One region of the Roseburia sp. AF22-2LB genome, then DNA from elsewhere that is predicted to be linked to it. Evidence: predicted binding sites of a transcription regulator. Region 1 holds the regulator's gene; the other holds the start of a gene.

The links. Region 1 encodes Rex, which represses fermentation and respiration genes when NADH is low (regulators of the CRP and FNR family bind a similar motif). Its sites were predicted from a motif close to ATTGTTAANTANTTAACAAT; they were not measured.
Region 2: the regulator Rex is predicted to act here: its motif matches at 4,894-4,913, upstream of DWX96_RS07385 (acetyl-CoA C-acetyltransferase).

Annotation. Positions count from the first base shown of each region.
Region 1 covers NZ_QTWM01000007.1:123,864-136,071, reverse strand. Annotated here, with positions in the region: gene recG (ATP-dependent DNA helicase RecG) at 1-767, shown strand, start outside; gene DWX96_RS10945 (methyl-accepting chemotaxis protein) at 910-2,976, shown strand; gene DWX96_RS10940 (alpha/beta-type small acid-soluble spore protein) at 3,107-3,310, opposite strand; gene DWX96_RS10935 (isopropylmalate/homocitrate/citramalate synthase) at 3,497-4,879, shown strand; gene DWX96_RS10930 (GntR family transcriptional regulator) at 4,897-5,556, shown strand; gene DWX96_RS10925 (NADP-dependent isocitrate dehydrogenase) at 5,575-6,783, shown strand; gene DWX96_RS10920 (ABC-F family ATP-binding cassette domain-containing protein) at 6,899-8,887, shown strand; gene DWX96_RS10915 (redox-sensing transcriptional repressor Rex) at 8,965-9,615, shown strand; gene DWX96_RS10910 (hypothetical protein) at 9,627-10,280, shown strand; gene DWX96_RS10905 (NAD(P)H-hydrate dehydratase) at 10,284-11,771, shown strand; gene alr (alanine racemase) at 11,793-12,208, shown strand, end outside.
Region 2 covers NZ_QTWM01000004.1:17,923-30,130, forward strand. Annotated here, with positions in the region: gene DWX96_RS07355 (PoNi-like cognate immunity protein) at 1-458, shown strand, start outside; gene DWX96_RS07360 (hypothetical protein) at 490-825, shown strand; gene DWX96_RS07365 (PoNi-like cognate immunity protein) at 1,010-1,681, shown strand; gene DWX96_RS07370 (hypothetical protein) at 1,703-2,026, shown strand; gene DWX96_RS07375 (HD-GYP domain-containing protein) at 2,114-3,331, opposite strand; gene DWX96_RS07380 (cell wall hydrolase) at 3,524-4,774, shown strand; gene DWX96_RS07385 (acetyl-CoA C-acetyltransferase) at 4,951-6,135, shown strand; gene DWX96_RS07390 (3-hydroxyacyl-CoA dehydrogenase family protein) at 6,268-7,140, shown strand; gene DWX96_RS07395 (acyl-CoA dehydrogenase) at 7,168-8,322, shown strand; gene DWX96_RS07400 (electron transfer flavoprotein subunit beta/FixA family protein) at 8,404-9,186, shown strand; gene DWX96_RS07405 (electron transfer flavoprotein subunit alpha/FixB family protein) at 9,214-10,257, shown strand; gene DWX96_RS07410 (ECF transporter S component) at 10,549-11,145, shown strand; gene DWX96_RS07415 (GntR family transcriptional regulator) at 11,244-11,969, opposite strand.

The sequences.
Region 1 (12,208 bases):
TCTCGGTAGTAGATGAGCTTCCGGCAGAACGTCTTCCGGTCAAAAATTGTGTCGTTGGACCGAAAATGCGGGAGAAATCCTGGAATTTTATTTTAGATGAAGTTCAAAAAGGACATCAGGCATATATCATCTGTCCTCTGGTAGAAGCCAATGAGGAATTGGAATTGCAGGATGTTACTTCATATGTAAAGAAATTAGAACAATATTATGGAGACAGAATCAGCGTAGGATTACTTCATGGAAAAATGCGCCCGGCAGAGAAGAATAAAGTAATGGAAGCCTTTGTCACTGGTGAAATCCAGGTTCTGGTTTCTACAACGGTAGTGGAAGTAGGTGTAAATGTGCCGAATGCCACAGTTATGATGATTGAGGATGCACAGCGTTTCGGGCTGGCACAGCTCCATCAGCTGCGGGGGCGTGTCGGAAGAGGAAATGCACAATCCTATTGTATTCTTATGAATTCTTCCAATGGAAAGAATGCCAAAGAGAGATTGAATATTCTGGCGGGTTCTAATGATGGATTCTATATTGCCAGTGAAGATTTGAAAATGCGTGGACCAGGAGATTTCTTCGGAGTACGTCAGAGTGGTTTGATGGAATTTAAAATTGCAGATGTCTTTTCGGATGCCGATATGCTTTCTATTGCATCCGAAGAAGCAAAAGAATATGTCGAAAAGTGTAACTTAAACGATTGCGAAAAAGACATGAGACTTGAAACAACACTGAAAAATGCGTACAAAATGACAGAATACAACACAAATATTTAGAAAGTTTCGAAAAATTAAGGAATAATTTGTGAAAAGTTTACGAAAATTAACGCAAAATCCCTCGTTTTTATTGCTAAATTGCCTAAATGTTGATACAATAAGTACAAAATTACAATTTAGTGAAGGCGGGGGATATATTTTTATGGCTAAGAAGAAAAAAGGGAAGAAAATTAGCACGAAAATGTTAAGTGCAATGCTCCCGGTACTGATTCTTGGTATGGCTGTATTAGGGGCAGTCAGTGTATTTTCCAGTAAGCAGATTATTGACGATGAGATTGGGAAGGAAATGACGCTGAGTCTGGAAAACGAGAAGACAGAGGTAGAGTCACAGATGCAGTCTGCGGCAAGCCTTGCAAAACATATGGCTGGAATTGTTGGGATTACTTATGAAAATGAGGAACTGCTGGCATATGTTAATTTCTTAAATACCATGATTTATGAGGAGGATTTTATTTATGGTGCCGGAATTTATTTTGCACCGAATAAGTATGACTCCAAACAACGTTTTGTAGGACCTTATGTATACAAGGATGGAGATACGCCGATTCTGACTTATGACAGGAGCCAGTCCTCTTATGATTATGTAAGCAGGGATTTCTACAAGATTGTTTCGAATGGCGAAACAGAATCGAAGTTTACAAAGGCATATCATGATGAGGTTCTAGACTGTGATATGGTAAACTGTTCTGCACCGATGTATAGTGCAGATGGAACTTATATGGGATGCGTAACTGTTGATATTACGCTGGATGAGATTCAGAATCTGGTCAGCCAGATGTCAGTAGGAAAAACAGGAAAAGCATTTCTGATTTCATCGGATGGAACCTATCTTTATACACAGGATTCCGGTAAAATCATGAATGAGAAAATAACGGATTCTAAAAATAGTTCTCTTGCTAAAGTAGGAACAAAAATGTTAGATTCTGATAGTGGAAAAGCCTGCTTTACAGAAGGGATTACCGGATATACGGTATATTATGAGACAATTCCGGATCTGGACTGGAAACTTGGAATTGCGATTGAAAATTCAGAACTGAATGCACCGGTTATCAGCCTTGGGATTAAGTTGGCAATCATTGCGGCAGTGATTCTTATTATTATGATACTTGTGATTTTATCACAGGTAAAATCAGTTTCCAGACAGATTAATAGAGTTAAGAACTTTGCTGTACAGCTGGCAGAGGGTAACTTTAAAGTACAGTCGCTTGAGAGCAGACGCAGTGATGAACTGGGAGCAATGGGACAGTCTTTAAATGAAATGTATGGAAATAATAAGGACATGATTTCAAAAATCAGTGGTCATGCAAAACTTCTGAGTGATTCCAGCATTGAACTGAAGCGTTCGGTAGAGGAATTAAAGAAGGATTATGAGATGATAGAGTCACTGATGAATCAGGTTAATTCCGATATGACTTCCTCTAGCGCAGCGACGGAAGAAGTAAATGCTGCAGTAGAGGAAGTGAATTCCTCTGTTAATATGCTGGCTTCTGAGACAGAAAAGAGTCTGGAACTGGCAGGAGAAATTAAGAAGCGTGCAAATGGAATTGAAGATACCAGCCGCAGTGCTTATGAACTTGCCAATAAGCTTGCAGCGCAGAACAGAGCTGGTCTGGAGAAGAGTATTAAGAATGCAGATGTTGTAAAATCCATTGGCGCATTGGCAGAAGTGATTTCCGAAATCGCAGATCAGATTAACTTACTGTCCTTAAATGCTTCCATTGAGGCCGCCCGGGCAGGAGAACAGGGAAAGGGATTTGCAGTTGTTGCCGGAGAAATTGGCAATCTGGCAGGTGAGACTACAGCTGCAGTTAATAAGATTAAAGAAACAATTGGCGAAGTAGAACATGCCTTTAGCGGAATTGTGGAACAGTCACAGTCTATGTTAAACTTCGTGACAGATACGGTCGCACCGGACTACGATACTTTCGTCAATGTAGCACAGCAGTATGGAGATGATGCCCAGGCAATTGAAAAATTTTCCAATGATATTGCCCGGATGGCAACAAATATTGAGACAATCATTCACGAGGTCAGCCAGGCAGTGTCCAGTGTGGCGGAATCTTCCCAGAATACAGTGGATAATAGTGGACAGATTATGCAGTCTGTAAATTCAGTATCTGCAGTTGTTGGAGAGGTGTCTGAAATGTCTTCCCAGCAGGAAAAGATTGCCGGAGAATTAAAAGAGGTTGTCGGAAAATTCGTATTGTAATAAGTGTTACTGCATGTGTCATGATAGAAAAATGATATAGAAAGAAAAGGGGGAACCTGAGAAAGGGGCTGTTCACCGATTCCGGTGGACAGCCTCTTCTGACATCTAAGTGGGCAATGAAAAAGATGTGTTAACGTTCAGCCATCTGCTTTTCCTGCGCCTCAATCATTTTCTTTACCATATAACCGCCTACGGAACCATTCTGACGGGAAGTTAAATCCCCATTATATCCCTCAGACAGTGGTACACCTAACTCACTTGCAACTTCGAATTTGAAACGGTTTAATGCACTTTGTGCTTCTGGAACAGAAGATTTTTTCGAACGATTAGACATAGTAAATTTCCTCCTTAGCATTTGTATATAACCGAATGGTTACAATACTATTATCTACCGATAAAAAAGGATAATACTAATAAATATTCACTTTTTTGGAATAATCTTGAAAAAGCTCTTGACACATACAAGTATAATTGTATACAATTATTCAAGAATATTTGTGAATCAAAAGGAGTGTGTTCCATGAGAGAAGTCGTTATGAATGAAAAAACTAATCTATTACAGTTGGAAGAGCATTTTTATCAGCTTGTAGATGTTGAGGAACCAAATGTATTCCGCAATCTTTTTCCATATGAGGAAATTCCGAAAATTGCATTTAATGACAGAATCGTTCCGCATAATATGCCGGAGGATATCTGGATTACTGATACAACATTCCGTGATGGTCAGCAGTCAAGAGCACCATATACCACAGAACAGATTGTAACCATCTATGATTACTTACATAAATTAGGCGGACCAAAGGGTAAAATTCGTCAGAGCGAGTTCTTCCTATATAGCAAGAAGGATCGTGATGCCGTATATAAATGCTTAGAGCGTGGTTATAAATTCCCGGAAGTCACCAGCTGGATTCGTGCCAGCAAACAGGATTTCCAGCTGGTAAAAGATTTGGGACTGCGTGAAACCGGTATTTTGGTAAGCTGCTCCGATTATCATATTTTCTATAAAATGAAAATGACCAGAAGCGAAGTTATGAATCTTTACTTAAGTGTGATTCGTGAATGCTTAGAGACTGGAATCAGTCCAAGATGTCATTTGGAGGATATTACACGTTCTGATATTTACGGATTTGTAATTCCGTTCTGCTTAGAGCTGATGAAGTTAATGAAAGAATACAATATTCCGATTAAGATTCGTGCCTGCGATACCATGGGATATGGTGTAAACTTCCCGGGAGCAGTAATTCCGCGAAGTGTACCGGGTATCATTTACGGACTTACCACACATGCAGGAGTTCCTTCTGAATTGATTGAATGGCATGGACACAACGATTTCTATAAAGCAGTCAATAACTCGACCACAGCATGGCTTTACGGTGCATCCGGCGTAAACTGTTCCTTATTTGGTATTGGTGAGAGAACCGGTAACACACCTCTGGAAGCAATGGTATTTGAATATGCGCAGTTAAAGGGTACCCTGGATGGAATGGATACCAGAGTTATCACAGAACTGGCAGAATATTATGAGAAGGAATTGAATTATAAGGTTCCAAGCCGTACACCATTTGTCGGAAGTAATTTTAACGTTACAAGAGCAGGTATCCATGCAGACGGACTTTTGAAAAATGAAGAAATTTATAACATTTTTGATACCGAAAAATTCTTAAATCGTCCGGCACTGGTATCTGTTTCCAATACATCAGGACTTGCTGGAATTGCACACTGGATTAATACCTATTACCGTCTCAGTGATGACCGTAAAGTAGATAAGAATTCGGAACTGGTAAAGACCATCAAACAGTGGGTAGACGAGCAGTATGATGAGGGACGTGTAACTGTAATTACAGATAACGAACTTGTAGTACAGATAACTGACTGTTGTAAAAAACTCGGAATTGTATTATAAATTAAGGAGGCTTTATCGTGGGCGAAGAAGGATATTCTTTAAGCGGAAGAGTATTTCATACGATTCGTGAAAATATCTTATCCGGAAAATACAAGTGCGATGAAGAATTAAAAGAAAAAACCCTGGGTGATGAACTGGGTGTCAGCCGTACTCCGGTAAGAGAAGCCTTAAGGCAGCTTGAACTGGAAGGACTCGTCAGAATCATTCCAAACCGCGGAGCATTCGTAGAGGGAATTACGAAAGAAGACGTAAAAGATATCTATGAAATCCGTGCACGGCTGGAGGGACTTTGCACAAAGTGGGCGGCAGACAGAATTACCAAGGAGCAGATAGCGGAACTGGAAGAAAACATTTTTCTGGTGGAATTTCATGCTAAGAAGGAAAATTATGCACAGATATTGGAGCTGGATAATAAGTTTCATGAGGTGCTTTATGAAGCTTCCGGAAGCAAAATGTTAAAGCATGAATTGTCTGCATTTCATCATTATGTGGAAAGAGTTCGAAAAATCACTTTGTCAATGCCGGATCGTGTGGTAAAATCAAATGATGAACATAAAAAGATTGTAGAAGCATTGAAGCAGCACAATGCAAAAGAAGCAGAACTGCTTGCGACAAGTCATATGTTAAATACTATTGAAAATATGGATAATTATGGCTGGGACAATCTGCTGAAATAGTAAATGGAGGATAGAAAGATGGACAAAATTAAAATGACTACCCCTTTGGTTGAAATGGACGGAGACGAAATGACAAGAATCCTTTGGAAAATGATTAAGGATGAACTGTTATTACCATTTATTGATTTGAACACAGAATATTATGACCTGGGTCTTGAACATCGTAATGAAACGGATGACCAGGTAACTGTAGATTCTGCAAATGCAACAAAGAAATACGGTGTTGCAGTAAAATGTGCTACCATTACACCAAATGCAGCACGTATGACGGAGTACAACTTAAAGGAAATGTGGAAGAGTCCGAATGGAACTATCCGTGCAATGTTAGATGGAACGGTATTCCGTGCACCAATCGTTGTAAAGGGAATTGAGCCATGTGTTAAGAACTGGAAGAAACCGATTACCATTGCAAGACATGCTTACGGTGATGTATACAAGGCTTCTGAAATGAAGATTCCGGGACCGGGAAAATGTGAACTGGTTTATACAGCAGAGGACGGAACGGAAACAAGAGAGCTGATTCATAACTTTACCGGAGCAGGTGTTGTCCAGGGACAGCATAACTTAAATGATTCTATCGAAAGCTTTGCAAGAAGCTGCTTTAGCTATGCACTTTCTACCAGACAGGATTTATGGTTTGCAACCAAGGATACCATTTCCAAAAAATATGACCATACTTTCAAAGATATTTTCCAGGAAATCTTTGATGCGGAATATAAAGAAAAATTCGAAGAAGCAGGAATTACCTACTTCTATACCTTAATCGATGATGCGGTAGCCCGTGTGATGAAAGCAGAGGGCGGCTTTATCTGGGCATGTAAGAACTATGATGGAGATGTTATGAGTGATATGGTATCATCTGCATTTGGTTCCCTTGCCATGATGACTTCCGTACTGGTATCACCGGCAGGATATTATGAATATGAAGCTGCACACGGAACAGTTCAGCGTCACTATTATAAACACCTCAAGGGAGAAGAAACATCCACCAACTCCGTAGCAACTATTTTTGCATGGACCGGAGCACTTCGTAAGAGAGGTGAATTAGATGGCAACCAGGAGTTAAGCACATTTGCCGACAAACTGGAAAAAGCCTGTGTAGATACGATTGAATCCGGAAAGATGACCAAAGACCTTGCACTGATTACTACAATTGAAAATCCGACTGTATTAAACAGTGAAGACTTTATCAAGGCAATCCGTGCTACATTAGAGAAAATGTTATAAATTTTATACTCCGGGAGGGCAGAATAGTGTGCCGTCCCGGAATTTTCAGCTATAAAAAGCCCCTTGTAAAGAATGCTTTACTTATGGGGCGAAGAGAAAAAGTGAGGAGACTTCCATGATTTTAGCCTGTCAGAATATCAGTAAATCCTTTGGGACAGACACCATAATACAGAATGTTTCTTTTCATGTAGAAGATAATGAGAAAACAGCAATTGTCGGCATCAATGGTGCCGGCAAATCTACGTTATTGAAAATTATAGTGGGAGAGCTGGCACCGGACAGTGGCGAGGTAACCGTTGCAAAAGGAAAAACCATCGGTTATCTTGCCCAGTATCAGGATAAAGACAGCAACGAGACCATTTATAATGAAGTGCTTCATGCCTGCGATGCATTAATCGAAAAAGAAGAAAAGCTTCGTAAAATGGAAGAAGACATGCAGCATGTAAGCGCAGATGAATTAGAGAAATATATGGAGCAGTATAACCGTTTCAGCCATGCCTTTGAATTAGAGGGCGGACTGACTTTTCGCAGTGAGATAAACGGTGTGTTAAAGGGACTTGGTTTTTCGGAAAATGATTTCGGAAAGAAAATGTCAGAGTTATCCGGAGGACAGAAGACCAGAGTGGCATTAGGCAGACTTCTGGTAACCAAGCCTGACATTATCATGCTCGACGAGCCGACCAACCACCTTGATATGGCATCGATTGCATGGCTGGAAAACTATCTTTTGAATTATAAAGGAGCCGTAATTATCGTAGCCCATGACCGTTATTTCTTAGACCGGATTGTTACGAAGGTAGTGGAAATATCCCGCCATACGGCAACGGTATTTCCGGGAAATTATACCGCATATGCGAGGCAGAAGGAAATACAGCGGGAAAGTCTTTTGCGACAGTATTATAACCAGCAGCGGGAAATCAAGCACCAGGAAGAAGTAATATCCAAGTTAAAATCCTTTAACCGGGAAAAGTCCATTAAGCGTGCGGAAAGCCGTGAGAAGGCATTGGATAAAATAGAACGTATTGAGAAGCCAATCGATGAAAAAACAGATATGCATATTACATTGGAGCCGGAAATTACCAGTGGAAATGATGTACTTTCGGTGAAAGGTCTTTCAAAATCTTACGAGCATAAACTGTTTTCAAACATTGATTTTCAGATTAAGCGAGGGGAAAAAGTTGCTTTAATCGGAAATAACGGTACCGGGAAAACCACCATTTTAAAGATAATCAATGGAATTGTAGACGCAGATGCCGGGGAGATAAAGCTTGGAAGCAATGTGGAAATCGGATATTACGATCAGGAGCATCAGAACTTAGACCCGGATAAGACGTTATTTGATGAAATTGCAGATGCTTATCCGAATCTGAAGGCAACGAAGATTCGAAATGTGTTAGCAGCATTTTTATTTACGGATGATGATGTGTTTAAGCGGATTCGTGATATCAGTGGTGGAGAAAGAGGCCGTGTTTCACTGGCAAAACTGATGTTATCCAATGCTAACTTCTTAATTTTAGACGAGCCGACCAACCACCTTGATATTATGTCGAAGGAAATTTTAGAGTCAGCCATCAATTCCTATACCGGAACGGTGCTTTATGTATCCCATGACCGTTATTTTATTAATAAAACTGCCAGCAGAATTCTTGATTTAAAGAATGAAACAATTTTAAATTATATTGGAAATTATGATTATTATCTGGAGAAAAAGGAAGTTCAGGAGTTGGCGGCATTTGGCACAGCTACACAGGAACGTGCAGAAAATTCAGCAGCAAAAGGAAATGTCATTGTTTCCGATGGAACTGGAGAAAATAATGGAACAGAGCAGATATCCGGCGGAGGAAAACAGAAGTTAAGCTGGGAAGAAATGAAGAAACAGCAGGCAGCAAAACGTAAGCTGGAAAACGAATTAAAGCGTACAGAAGATGAAATTGCTAAGAGAGAGGCAAAGATAGAAGCATTAAATGATGAACTGTCAAAGCCGGGGGTAGCATCAAATTCCTATGAATTAAACAAAATCCATGAGGAGCAGATGCAGGAAGAGGCAGCGCTGGAAGAACTCTATGCAAAATGGGAAGAATTAAGTTTACAGAAAGATTGTTAAAGTTGTAACACATTGACATCCTTTCGGCAAGAAACTATAATTATTGTAGGGTATTGAGAGCAGGAGGAACTGGCAGAATGAGCAAAGAAATATCACAGGCAGTAATTCGTAGAATGCCAAGATATTACCGATATCTGGGGGAACTTTTAGATGAAGGGGTAGAACGTATTTCATCGAATGAACTGAGTGCAAGAATGAAAGTGACCGCATCGCAGATCAGACAAGATTTAAATAATTTTGGTGGTTTTGGACAGCAGGGATATGGTTACAATGTACAATTTCTGTATGAAGAAATCGGAAAGATTATGGGATTAAATGAACAGCATAATATTATTATTATTGGAGCTGGTAACTTAGGACAGGCACTTGCCAATTATGTGAAGTTTGAAAAACTCGGCTTCGTCATAGTAGGATTGTTTGACGTGAATCCGGAGTTATGCGGAAAATCCATTCGTGGCAATAAAATCGAAATGATTGATAAACTGGAAGAATTTGTAAAGACACATAAGGTAGATATTGCTACACTGACTATGCCGAAAGAAAAGGCAGATGCTGTGGCAAACCAGCTGGTAAGCCTTGGTGTACATGCAATCTGGAATTTTGCCCATGTGGATCTGGAAGTGTTGGATGAAAATGTTGTAGTGGAAAATGTACATTTATCAGACAGCCTGATGCAGTTATCCTATAACATGACAAAGAACAAAAGGAAAAAGGAAACGCTGGAATAGAGGTGTTTTGCATGAAAGATGACAAGGAATTTCTGGAAGCATTAGAAAGCAGAAAAGTACCAATACTTGTATTGGATCAGAAATGGCACAGGCTTTTTGCTTTAAGCGGAAAAACCAGTGAAATCAAGCAGCTGGAAGAAAAGTTAAATCAGTTGTTAGAACAGCAGGGAAAGCTTAATAATGATTTGAAAGAACTGAAAAAGACAAAGAATCGGTTGATGAAAAGCATTGTTGTCAACATGGAAGGAACTCATGAGGAAAATGAGGGGGATATTTCTTCCAGAAAATTAGATGAAGACAAGAGACTGATTGATGAAGTCAATGTCAAAATGGAAGAAATTGAGGATGAATTAATTGAACTTCCACGAAATATAAACAGTGCAAATCAGGAACTTATGTTAGAAAGCATGCGTTACTGCTATGAGAGACTAAGACAGAACAGCAAAGAAGCAGATGAAATTACGGCCTGGATTGATAAGGTAAGGGTAGAACTTAAGAAAAATATCATCAAAAAACAGAACCGTGAAATCAACAACCGGCAGATTTATTCTTATATGCATGATATTTTTGGTGTGGATATTTTAAATATATTTGATCTGCGGCAGGAAGATGAAGACCGTCTGCAGGGAAAAAAAGCGGTGGAAAATGCGGACGAAAGGAATTAATTTATGGAATATCTTGTAAATTCCCGGGAAATGAAAACATGTGATACCAATACAATCGAACATTTTAAAGTGCCATCCATGGTTCTGATGGAGCGGGCAGCGCTTTCTGCGATAGAAGTAATACAGGAAAAAGAAATTTCATGTAACCGCGTGCTGGTAGTGTGTGGAACCGGAAATAACGGCGGCGATGGTATGGCAATTGCAAGGTTGTTATACTTATCCCACATTCCGGTTGAAGTATATCTCTATGGAAATAAAACACATTTTTCAAAGCAGGCAAAAGAACAGTATGAAATCTTGACATCATATGGTGTACCATTTATTGATGAAATGGAGGATGCAAATTCCTACAGCCTGATTATTGATGCGTTATTTGGTATAGGATTATCACGAAAATTAGATGATGAACTGGTGCACTTGATGGAACGGCTAAACCAGAGCAGTGCCCACCGGCTGGCGGTGGATATACCATCCGGTGTCTCGGCAGATAATGGAGCTGTATTAGGTGGTGCATTCAAAGCAGATGATACCGTAACCTTTGCTTACTGCAAGACCGGAATGGTGTTATTTCCTGGTGCAGAATACTGCGGAAATATTACGGTTAAGGATATCGGAATTGGAGAAGAAAGCTGGTTAGATAAAAGACCTGCAGCTTATGCAATCACAAAGGAAGATTTAAATTTTTTAAATAATCGTGCTGCTGATTCGAACAAGGGAACCTTTGGAAAAGTCCTTCTGGTTGCCGGAAGCGTGAATATGGCAGGTGCGGCGGTTCTTGCAGCAAAGGCAGCTTATCGCAGTGGCTGTGGTCTGGTGAGAATATATACACCGGAAGAAAACCGTATTATCTTACAGACAGCAGTGCCGGAGGCAATTCTTACTACCTATTCTGCAAAAAAGGCTGATACACAGCAACTGATAGAATGTCTGTCCTGGGCAGATGTTATTATTTTAGGACCTGGAATTGGCAAAAGTGATGTGGCACACAGTATTGTAAAGACGGTACTTAAGAATGCGGCAGTACCAATGGTAGTAGATGCCGATGCATTAAATATCATAGCAGAGCAGACCGAACAGCTTCTTCGCCCGCATACAGAACTGGTATTAACGCCACATCTGGGTGAAATGTCCCGGTTAAAACAGCTTGCCGTTTCCTATATCAAAGAAAATATTGAGCAGGTTGCGGAAGATTTCGCAAGGGAATATAATGTAATCTGTGTTTTGAAAGACAGCAGAACGGTAACGGCAATTCCTTATGGGAAAACATTTATTAACCGGAACGGTAACAGCGGAATGGCTACTGCGGGAAGTGGTGATGTACTGAGCGGAATTATTGGAAGTCTGATGGCGCAGGGCCTATCTGCAGAGCAGGCGGCACCGCTTGGGGTATATGTACATGCGGCGGCAGCAGATGAACGGAGCAAAACAGTTTCAAAGCATGGACTGACTGCAGGCGAAATTATAAACGGATTATCCGATGTGTTGTCATAATAATAATTTGAGGTGAATGAAATGAAAAGATATAGCAGGGTATATGCCAGCGTGAATCTGGATGCGGCCATTGAGAATATGGAGGCAATGCACCGGCTTTTAAAGAAAGATACCAGCATGTTTGCGGTAATTAAAACAGATGGATACGGACATGGTGCAACGGAACTTGCCCGTGTATTAGAGCCGCTTCCGTATCTCCATGGCTTCTGTGTGGCCACAGTGGAAGAAGGCGTAATTTTAAGAAATCATGGAATTAAGAAACCGATTCTGATTCTTGGTTTTGCATTCCCGGATGAATATGATATTATTGTAGAACAGAAATTAGAGCCTGCCGTATTTACGTATGATATGGCAGTTGCACTATCTGAAGCTGCAACAAAGAAAAATCAGGATGTGGCAATTCATATTGCAGTGGATACTGGAATGAGCCGGATTGG
Region 2 (12,208 bases), on a different contig from region 1:
GTAATTCTGGCTATATTGATATGCTGTGGATGATGGCACTTGCAATTTTATTCGATGTAAGTAGAGAAAAGTTTGGTATATTGTCGGATTTGGTAACTCAATATAATCGGAAAGATGCTTTATTGGAATTTTTTGTTAATTACAAAATGCATGGAAGCATAGAACAACTGGAAGGAGACTATTCCTTTGGCTTCCCATATGATAAGCTGTCGGATATTATTGCAAATAAAGAAAAAGCAATTGAAAAAATAAAAGAATATTTGGAAAAATATTGGTATGTGGGACATAAAAATATGGGATGGTACGATATTCATAGAGCAAAAGAAAAATTGTATTACGGTTACTGGAGTTTTGAAGCAGGAGCTATTGCAAAAATATTAAATTTAGATGACAGCAATTTGAAAGATGTACCGTATTATCCATATGATTTGGTTCACTATAAAAGCAATAGTATGTAATCGGGATTAGAGGATATAAAAGGCGTTTTATATGTTGTGGGATAAATTAACGGAAGAGAATTATGTGATATATGTAAACAGAGACATTGATTTAAAGATAAAAGTTTTTGAATTGATGGAGAACGATGAAATATATATCAACTATAAGGGATTTAATTTGACAATACCTATGTTGGTATGGGAGTTTGGTGAAGATTTAAAGTTGGCATCAATAGAAGATGTTCGTATGGAAGGCAACGACCGATTTGATAAACATTTTGTTATTAAAAAAGAGGATAAAGAAAAGTTTTTAGATGAAATATATTTCTTTTTTGTTGATAATCATATGGATTCTGTTTTAAATGAAAAGTATCGAGCAAATTGGTGATAAAGCAAAAAAATATTTTATAGGATGAATATGAAAATAAAAGTAAGAAGAGAAGCTGCTAAATGCACAAATTGTGGAAAACTCTGGATGATGCGAAAAAGGTGCAGCGAATAGAAAAAGCATTAATGGAAAATAAAGTTATCTAATGATACAGTGGTGTATACCAAATGGAGAAAATCAGGGAATGAGAGATTATATTAAAAGTGAACAATATTTCGACGAATTCATAGCGGAAGATACAGCCAGGATTTTAAAATTAACCCAAAAAGTAAATGGCGGAGAAGTTAGACCAGAAAGATTAATGCCAGTAAAACAGGGAATTTTTCGTATTAAACTTGGAATTATAATAGCAAGGTATTCTAAGGGAGATAACATAGCTTGTTTAAGAAGTGATTTTATGGAAATATATGAAGAGTGGATAATGTCCTTCTTTTCACCGATTGCATATAATGAGAATTTAAAGATGCTATCACTTGCAGTCCTATTTGAAATAGAGCAAAAACTGATTACATTAACAAAAAGAAAACTGAAAGAAAAAGAGGTAAAGGACTGGTTGTTGCTTTTTCTGATGGGGGAAAAACAACCTAATTTACCCCTTTTATTTCCAGACAGATTTCAAATAATGAAAGAGTTAGTTAAAGAAAGAGATAAATCAGATTTATTGGAGAAATATTTGAAAGAGGACTGGTATAATAAAGAATACGAGTGTTATGAGGCTCATAAAAGTGACCAGAATATATATTATGGTTACTGGAGTTTTGAAGCAGGAGCTATTGCAAAAATATTAAATTTAGATGACAGCAATTTGAAAGATGTACCATATTATCCATATGATTTGGTCCATTACAAAAAATAAAATTCCCGTGGAGAAAATGAAATGTGGAAAATCCAAAAGAAAGAAAAATTTGATATTTGGGAAAACGACTTATGTTCATTGAAAGTTCAATATGAAGAAAGTAAATGTAGAGTTTATGTTAATTATAAAGGGTATAATGTTGTTGTTCCGATGGGAATATGTGGATTTGAAGATGAAATTCAGGAAAGAAAGATAAAGTATGAGGTTGAGGGAGAAAAGGGAATTTTAAACTCTTTAAGTTATGTAGTCGAGAAAGATAATTTGAGACTGTTTTGTGATATGATATTCTTTTTTTTGACTGAACATAGCTTAGACAGAATGTTATATGAAGAATTTAAATATTAAATAATAGCTGTCCCATTTAAAAGAAACCCACATATGTTCAAGGTTTTCTTGGATTGAACATATGTGGGCTATTCTGTATTGATAATCCTACACCAGCTTCTTTCTTGCAGCCTTTTTCTTTGGTGCCGGCTCGGCAGCGGCTGTTGCGGCAGCCTGATTCTGGCGCTTGCGGAACCGGTCGGCTACATCTTTGATATATTTGTCTGAGGTAAAATGCTTTAAAGTATTTTCATCAATGGCAATCCGGTTATCCATGGTCTTCATGATATCCTGAATCTGGATAATGTCATAGATGTGCGGGTCACGCAAATCAAAGATTTCATTATTAGTAAACTGTAAGATAAGAGGTTTGGAATAATCCTCCGGGTTATCTTCAAGAATCATTGCCTTTTCGCCATTGGATAAATCTACACAGGCACCTCTCGGAAGAATGTGGATGCAAAGAGAAAGTGCACGGACAATCTTTGTATCATATTTTTCCGGAAACTCCTGCAAATATTTCATGGCAACGATTTCGGAAATTGGCTCATTGGTTAGGCTCATGGCGGTCATCCGGTCAAAGGCATCTGCAACCTGTAAAAGCTTTGTGCCGCTGCTGCGGAAAATCTTGGATGGGTCAGCAGTCTCTTCCGGAGCGGAGAGTGTAATAAACTGGGTAATGATTTTTAAAGCATCCGGTGATAACTTTATACTGTGAGTCTGCGGATTCAGATAATCTAAGCTCTTGATATGGCAGGCAAGGATTTTCTTTTCGTCTTCTTCTGTTAAAGGATCCGTTTTTTCAGCAAGCTCGGTCGGAACCAAAAGCCAGCCAAAGTCATAGAGCAGAGCAGCCGTTACACAGGTCTGCTGAAAATCATCCGGCATATTTAACTGGTGAGTCAGCATGGCGACCAGAATAGCAACGCTGATGGAATGCTTGTATACATAATCCGCAGAGCTTCTTAAATTCTGCGCAAAGTTCAGCTTGTGGTCAAGACGGCCATACTGGGACAGAATCGAAGAGACCAGCGTTGGAAGCTTGTCCGGCTGTCTGCCTTTACGAATCATATCCATGCAGTCGCGAAGCTGGAACATGGAAATGGTCTGGAACTGTTCGAAAGCAATATCCTCGTCGGATAATGGCGGAACCGGTTCGGCAGGCTCCAGAATATAAATACCAATCAGCTCGAAATTCCGGATACTTTCGATACCCTGCCGGGTCAGTCTGGTGTCGCGGTCATAAAGCATGACGCCCAATTTATTATAGATAGGTTTAGCAAGACGCATGCCGGGTTTTAAGTCATCTGTCCGTATAAATAGCATAGCGGTTACCTCCTTACAAAATATGTTTTTCTCCGTTAAAATTCCTAGTTCAAATATAGCACAAGCAGAGAGGAAAAACAATCTTGGGATTGAAAAAGAAGTGTAGTTTTTCGTTGCATTTTCATAAGAAAGCCGTCTATAATAAAGGAAGAAAACAAGAGGCGTGATAAATCCATAAAAGAGGATAAAGATATGAAGAAAAACAGTAAACAACGTATGTTTTCCGCATTGCTGATACTGTTTCTGCTGATACAGATGACGGTGCAGGCAGACACCGGCATAAAGGAAAGAGTGGATCTGGCATCTAAGGACACCGGAAGCAGCGTGGAAGAACTGGAACGTCAGAGAGAGGAACAGCAGTCGCAGCTTGATTCCTTGAAAGAATATCAGATAAATCTTTCCGATGAACTGACGGAATTAAATAATGGATTGCAGGAAATCAGCAACGAACTGGCGGATACCCAGGATGAAATTGCGGCGAAAAATGTGGAGATTGAAGCAGCAGAAAGCCGGATTGCAGAGCTGACAACACGTTCTGAGAGCCAGTACGAAGCCATGAAGAAAAGAGTACAATATATGTACGAAAATGGCAATCAGTCTTACCTGGAGCTGCTGCTTGGAGCAAGCTCCTTTTCGGATTTTTTAAACCGGATGGAATATGCCAAATCCATTTATGATTATGACAGGCAGGAGCTTTCTGATTATCAGGATACACTGGCTGAATTAAAACAGCAGAAGGAAGATTTAGAGACGGCAAAAGAAGAACTGCTTGCGGCAGAACAGACGAAGCAGGAGCAGAAGAGCAAGGCAGACAGTCTGGTGGCAGCCCAGCAGGAAAAAATAAGCGCAGCAAAGTCGGACGTTGCAGAGGCAGAGACGGAAATTGCAGATACGGATGCGGAAATCGCAAGACAGAAAGCCTATGAGGAAGAATTAGAGGCACAGAAGGCGAAAGAAGATGCAGCCCGTCAGGAGGAGATTAAGCGTCAGGAAGAGGAACTTATTAACAAGCAGCAGCCGGATGCTTCAGATAATAGTGCAAATCCGGATGGGACATCCACCGGGGATAATGCCACAGGAAGTGATACTTCCGGTGGCGGAACAGTGAATACCAGTGATGTTGCCATGCTTGCAGCACTGATTCAGTGCGAAGCAGGCGGCGAAAGCTATGAAGGGAAGCTTGCCGTTGGAAGCGTGGTCATGAACCGTGTGGACAGCAGTTATTTCCCGGATACCGTGGTAGGTGTCATCTATCAGAGCGGGCAGTTCTCACCGGTAGCCAGCGGTCGTTTCGCAGTAGTGCTTTCATCCGGGGCAGATGCGTCCTGTGTGCAGGCTGCCACAGAAGTGTTAGCAGGCACAAGAACCTTAAACTGCTTATATTTCCGCAGAAACAACGGACTGATTAATGGAACTGTAATCGGAAACCATGTATTTTATTAAGGAAAGCTGAAAATCCGGCTCAATAAAGCAAGTTTCACTTGCAAAAATCCCCTTTCTATGATAACATCAGATTGTCGGGAAAGAGCCGGAAAGGCTTTCTTTTATTTTTTTTACAAAAGATTGTTAAAAAAATAACAATAGTAAAAGGCAAATTTAATTCAGAAGGAGACGAGAAAATGGCACAGAAAGTAGTTTTAGCAGGCGCATGTCGTACCGCAATCGGTAAAATGGGAGGAGCTTTAAGCAATACTCCAGCCGCAGATTTAGGCGCAATCGTAATCAAAGAAGCATTAAACAGAGCTGGTGTTAAACCAGAACAGGTTGATGAAGTAATGATGGGATGTGTAATCCAGGCAGCACAGGGACAGAACGTTGCACGTCAGGCTTCTATCAAAGCAGGTTTACCAATCGAGGTTCCTGCATTTACATTAAACGTAGTTTGTGGTTCTGGTTTGAAATGTGTAAACGAAGCTGCAAACATGATTATGGCTGGTCAGGCAGACATCGTTGTTGCAGGTGGTATGGAGAACATGTCTATGGCACCTTACGCTATGACAAAAGCTCGTTTTGGATATCGTATGAACAATGCAACAATTATCGATACCATGGTAAATGATGCATTAACAGACGCATTTAATCATTATCATATGATGATTACAGCAGAGAACGTATGTGACAAATACGGAATTACCCGTGAAGAGTTAGACGAGTTCTCAGCAAACAGCCAGCAGAAATGTGAAAAAGCAATTGCTGAAGGCAGATTCAAAGACGAAATCGTTCCTGTACCTGTTAAGGTTAAGAAAGAAACTGTTATGTTTGACACAGATGAGGGACCACGTCCAGGCACAACTGCTGAGTCATTAAGCAAATTAAGATGCTGCTCTGGTAAAGAGGGCGGACTTGTTACTGCAGGTAACGCTTCCGGTATCAACGATGGCGCAGCAGCAATCGTTGTTATGAGCGAAGAAAAAGCAAAAGAGCTTGGTGTTAAACCAATGGCTACATGGGTTGCAGGAGCACTTGGCGGAGTTGAGCCGGAAATCATGGGTGTTGGACCTGTTGCTTCTACAAAGAAAGTTCTTGCAAGAACCGGAATGTCTATTGATGATTTCGACTTAATCGAGGCAAACGAAGCATTCGCTGCTCAGTCAATCGCAGTTGCAAGAGATCTTGGATTTGATATGTCTAAGGTAAACGTAAACGGTGGTGCAATCGCACTTGGACATCCTGTTGGAGCATCTGGATGCCGTATCTTAGTTACATTGCTTCATGAGATGCAGAAGAGAGACGCTAAGAAAGGTCTTGCTACTCTGTGTATCGGTGGTGGAATGGGCTGCTCAACAATCGTTGAGAGAGACTAATTCACTCTTTCTGAATAAGTAAATATACCCGGGAAGTGCAAAACGCTTCTCGGGTCTTGCGTTGCAAGTTATAACCCAGAAGGCTTTCGTTTTCGGGTAAATATAATACATGAATTTTTAAGGAGGACTAACATGAAAGTTGGCGTTATTGGTGCAGGTACCATGGGACAGGGCATTGCAAAAGCATTTGCTCAGGTAGAAGGATATGAAGTAGCTCTTTGCGACATCAAGCAGGAATGGGCTGATGGCGGAAAAGAGAAAATTGCAAAAGGATATGCAAGACTGGTAGAAAAAGGAAAAATGACACAGGAAACTGTTGACGGAATCCTTGCTAAAATTACACCAGGTTTAAAAGAGAATCTTTGCGCAGACTGCGATTTAATCGTAGAAGCAGCATTCGAAGATATGGGCGTTAAGAAGACAACATTCCAGGAGCTTGATAAGATTGCTAAACCAGAATGTATCTTTGCTTCTAATACATCCAGTCTTTCTATTACAGAAATCGGAAATGGTCTTACCCGTCCAATGGTAGGTATGCATTTCTTCAACCCGGCAGACAGAATGAAATTAATCGAAGTTATCGCTGGTGTAAATACTCCTGCTGAAACAGTAGAAGCTATTAAGAAAATCTCTGTAGAAATCGGAAAAACTCCGGTACAGGTAAATGAAGCTGCAGGTTTCGTAGTAAACCGTATCTTAATCCCAATGATTAACGAAGCTGCATTTATCAAAATGGAAGGTGTATCTGATATCGCAGGTATCGACGCAGCTATGAAGCTTGGCGCAAATCATCCAATGGGACCTCTTGAGTTAGGTGACTTCATTGGTCTTGACATCTGCCTTGCAATCATGGATGTACTTTACAACGAGACAGGCGACAGCAAATATCGTGCATGTCCATTAATCCGTAAAATGGTTCGTGGTGGTAACCTCGGCGCTAAGAGCGGAAAAGGATTCTATGTATACAACGCTGACCGTACAAAGACCCCGGTTGACGCTCAGTAAAATAAAATTTATGGAGGATTTCAGAACATGGATTTCAGTTTAGATAAGAAACATGAAATGGCGAGAACTCTGTTCAGAGATTTCGCAGAAAACGAAGTAAAACCTCTGGCTCAGGAAGTTGATGAGACAGAAGTATTCCCACAGGGAACAGTTGATAAAATGGCAAAATTTGGTTTCATGGGAATTCCGGTACCAAAGGAGTACGGCGGACAGGGATGTGACCCATTAACCTATGTTATGTGTGTAGAAGAGTTATCTAAAGTTTGTGGTACAACAGGTGTTATCGTATCTGCACATACTTCTCTTTGCATCGACCCAATTATGACTTACGGTACAGAAGAGCAGAAACAGAAATATGTAAAGCCACTTGCAACAGGTGAGAAGCTTGGCGCATTCGCATTAACAGAGCCTGGTGCTGGTACAGATGCCCAGGGAGCACAGACCAAGGCTGTATTAGATGGTGATGAGTGGGTATTAAACGGATCTAAATGCTTTATTACAAACGGTAAAGTTGCAGACGTTTATATCGTAATCGCAATCACAAGTGTTACCGAAGATAAGAGAGGAAGAAAGAAGAAGAACTTCTCTGCATTCATCGTGGACAAGGGAGCTCCTGGATTCTCCTTCGGAACAAAAGAAAAGAAAATGGGTATCCGTGGATCATCTACATACGAGTTAATCTTCGAAGACTGCAGAATTCCAAAGGAAAATCTGTTAGGACCGGAAGGAAAAGGATTCCCAATCGCTATGCATACTCTGGATGGCGGACGTATCGGTATCGCAGCTCAGGCACTTGGTATTGCAGAAGGTGCATTAGACAGAGCAGTTGCATACACCAAAGAAAGAAAACAGTTTGGTCGTTCTATCGCTCAGCAGCAGAATACCCAGTTCAAGCTTGCTGATATGGCAACCAGAATTGAAGCAGCTCAGATGCTGGTTTACAAAGCTGCTATGGCTAAAGCAACACAGAAGGTATATTCTGTAGAAGCAGCAAAAGCAAAATTATTCGCAGCAGAAACCGCAATGGCAGTTACTACAGAAGTAGTTCAGTTATTCGGTGGATACGGATACATCAGAGAATACGATGTAGAGCGTATGATGCGTGATGCTAAGATTACAGAGATCTACGAAGGAACAAGCGAAGTTCAGAGAATGGTTATTTCTGGCGCATTATTAAAATAGTTTCTGACAGATCGGCGCAAAAGGATTTTAAACGAAAAATCATGGCGCACACAAATTAAAAATATAAGGAGTGAATATACCGTGAAAATAGTTGTATGTGTAAAACAGGTACCAGATACAAAAGGCGGAGTAAAATTTAATCCGGATGGTACTTTGGATAGAGCTGCAATGCTCACTATCATGAACCCAGATGACAAAGCAGGTCTGGAAGCAGCATTAAGATTAAAAGATCAGTACGGTGCAGAAGTTACTGTACTTACCATGGGACTTCCAAAGGCTGATGAAGTTCTTCGTGAAGCAATGGCAATGGGCGCTGACAAGGGAATCCTTGTAACAGACCGTGTATTAGGTGGTGCAGATACCTGGGCTACTTCTACTACAATCGCTGGTGCATTAAGAAACCTTGACTATGATTTAATTATCACAGGTCGTCAGGCTATCGATGGAGATACCGCACAGGTTGGCCCTCAGATCGCAGAGCATCTTGGACTTCCGGTTATTTCCTATGCACAGGATATCAAAGTAGAAGGTGACAGCGTAATCGTTGAGCGTCAGTTTGAAGATGGATATCATGTATTAAAAGCAAAAATGCCTTGCTTAGTGACAGCATTATCTGAATTAAACGAGCCGCGTTACATGACTCCAGGCGGAATCTTCGATGCATTTGACAAAGAAGTAACTGTATGGGGCAGAGCTGACCTTAAAGACGTAGATGATTCTAACCTTGGTCTGAAAGGTTCACCGACCAAAATCGCAAAAGCATCTGACAAAGTCCGTAAAGGTGCAGGCGAGAAGGTTGCTCTCGATACCGACGAAGCAGTATCTTACTTAATTGGCAAATTCAAAGAGAAACATATCATCTAATAAAAATAAGGAAAAGTGGTGAATAAAATGGGTTTAGAAGAGTATAAAGGAGTATTTGTCTTTGCGCAGCAGGTAGACAACACATTAAATGGTGTTGCTTTTGAGTTACTTGGAAAGGGCAAAGAACTTGCAAAAGATTTAAATACAGAAGTAACTGCAGTATTAATTGGTTCTGATGTGAAAGGTCTTGCAGATCAGCTTGCTGAGTACGGCGCTGATAAAGTTATCGTAGTAGATGATCCGGAACTGAAGAACTACAGAACAGAGCCATATGCACATGCATTAGCATCTGTAATCAACGAATTCAAACCAGAAGTTATGTTAGTTGGTGCAACAGCAATCGGTCGTGACCTTGGTCCTACTGTATCTGCAAGAGTTGCAACAGGTCTGACAGCTGACTGTACTGTTCTTGAGATTGGTGATTTTCCAATCAATCCGGTTGGAAACCAGGAGCAGAAACACAATCAGTTACTGATGACCCGTCCTGCATTCGGTGGAAATACCATCGCAACAATTGCTTGTCCGGATAACCGTCCTCAGATGGCTACTGTACGTCCAGGCGTTATGCAGAAAATTGCTCCAATCAAAGGTGCAAAAGCAGAAGTTATCGAGTTCAATCCAGGATTTACACCAAACAACAGATATGTTGAAATCATGGATATCGTAAAAGAAGTTAAGAATACAGCAAACATCATGGACGCTAAGATCTTAGTATCCGGTGGTCGTGGAGTTGGTTCTAAAGAAAACTTCAAACTGTTAGAGGACTTAGCAGAAGTTCTTGGTGGAACAGTAAGCTGCTCCCGTGCAGTTGTAGAGAATGGATGGCTTCCAGTTGACTTACAGGTAGGTCAGACAGGAAAGACAGTTCGTCCTCAGATTTACTTTGCAATCGGTATTTCCGGAGCAATCCAGCACGTAGCTGGTATGGAAGATTCTGATCTCATCATCGCAATCAACAAAGACGAAGATGCTCCAATCTTCGACGTTGCAGATTACGGTTTAGTAGGAGACTTAAACAAGATCGTTCCAGCTCTTACAAAAGCTTTAAAAGAGGAAATGGCTGCAAAATAATCCGTTTACGGATGTAATATTTCATCTTGGATGAGTCTCATTTGAGATGTGTGATAAAAGGGTGTCATGCAAACCGGAAGATTTGTGTGATGCCCTTTTTATGTGCTTAGCGGGAAAATTGCAAAGTATGTTGCCTGTAGTTAAACCGCAGGTATTTTTTTTGGTACATACATTGTATACAGTGGAAAAAAGTGGTATTCTAAACAAGGTTTGCAGGAAACTGTTTTGGCAGTGTGGCAGACAAATAATATTGTGGCATCGGCAGACAGATGCAGAAAAGAGGAAGAGACTATGAATAGAAGTAGCAGAACAGTGAAACTCGTTGAGATGGCTCTGTTGGTTGCAATCATTCTGATTCTGGCTTTTACCCCACTTGGTTATATTAAGACACTTGGTCTGGAAATTACATTGATTGTAGTTCCAGTTACAATTGGTGCCATTATTTTAGGACCATTGGGTGGAGCAGTATTAGGAGCAGTATTTGGAATCACAAGCTTTATCCAGTGCTTTGGAATGAGTCCTTTTGGAGCAGTACTTCTTGGCATCAATCCATTCGGAACCTTCGTGGTATGTGTAGTATCAAGAATTCTGATGGGCTGGTTGACCGGACTTATCTATAAGGGATTATCCAAATTCCCGAAGATGAAGAACTGGAAGATTTTAATTGCCAACCTGGCAGGACCAATCTTAAATACCTTTTTCTTCATGTCAACACTGGTAATCTTTTTCTTCAGCTCCGATTACATACAGTCACTGGCAGGCGGCTTAAATCCATTCCGTTTTGTTATTGCCTTTGTAGGTGTCAACGGACTGATTGAAGCAGCAGCCTGTTTCGTGGTAGGAAGTGCAATTACCAAGGCTTTGCAGGTTGCAATGAAAAATAAATAAAGAATATCTGCTTCAGATAAAAAGAGGAATGCTCTGTTTTCGTAATTAGAAAACAGAGCATTTTGTATGCTGGAAATTTGCTGAATATAAGAATGAAGTTATGAATTGTCATAACAAAAACGGTATTTACTGCCACAGATATATTCATATCCAACATGGATGAGCTCATTGTGAATATCATACATTTCTGTATGAAAAAGAAACAATGGGTCACCGGGTGAAATATGAAGAAGATTGGCTTGTTCCGTTGAGGCTTTTACTGCATCAATATAAGAATTCTGTGAACAACCAATGCAGATATCATATTTTTCACGAAATAGCTGATACAGAGAGCTATCTAAAGGTTCTGTCAGCAAAAATGAAAATTTGTGACATGGATAATAATTGTTCTCAATCATAATAGGTGTTGCATCTGCATATCGAATACGTTGGATATAAACAATAGAATCGCCCTCAAAGAGTTCAGCATTATCAAGATGATACTGTTCATATGGTATGACTTCACGTTTGGTTACAATAGTAGATGCCTCCATTTGATTGGCTTTGCATGCATCGGAAAAACTGAGAGTATGTTCCAGTTTACGAAAAATTTTCCGCTCTTTTACAAAGGTTCCTTTTCCCTGTTTCTTAATTAAGACCCCCTCATTACATAATTCAGTAATTGCACGCCTTATGGTAATACGGCTCACATGATATAGTTCAGACAATTCAGTTTCTGTCGGGATTTGCTGACCGGAAATATAAATTCCTTTTTTTATTTGTTCGAGTAAATCATTTTTTAACTGTTCAAACAGTGGTATATCACTGGTTGTGTTCAATTTCATAATAATATCACCTCACAAACATTATAATAACATATAATGTTTTGCATAACAATATGAATTTAAAAAACATCATATTGAAAAGATTATGTGAAAAATTGTATAAAAAGTAATAAAAAGTAAAGGGAAAGTATAAAAAATAGATAATAAAATGTTGAGAATGCTGAAAGTGATTTGAGAAAAAGAAACAATATTGCAATATAACGTTATATGATGATATAATCAATTTAACAAAAGGAGGT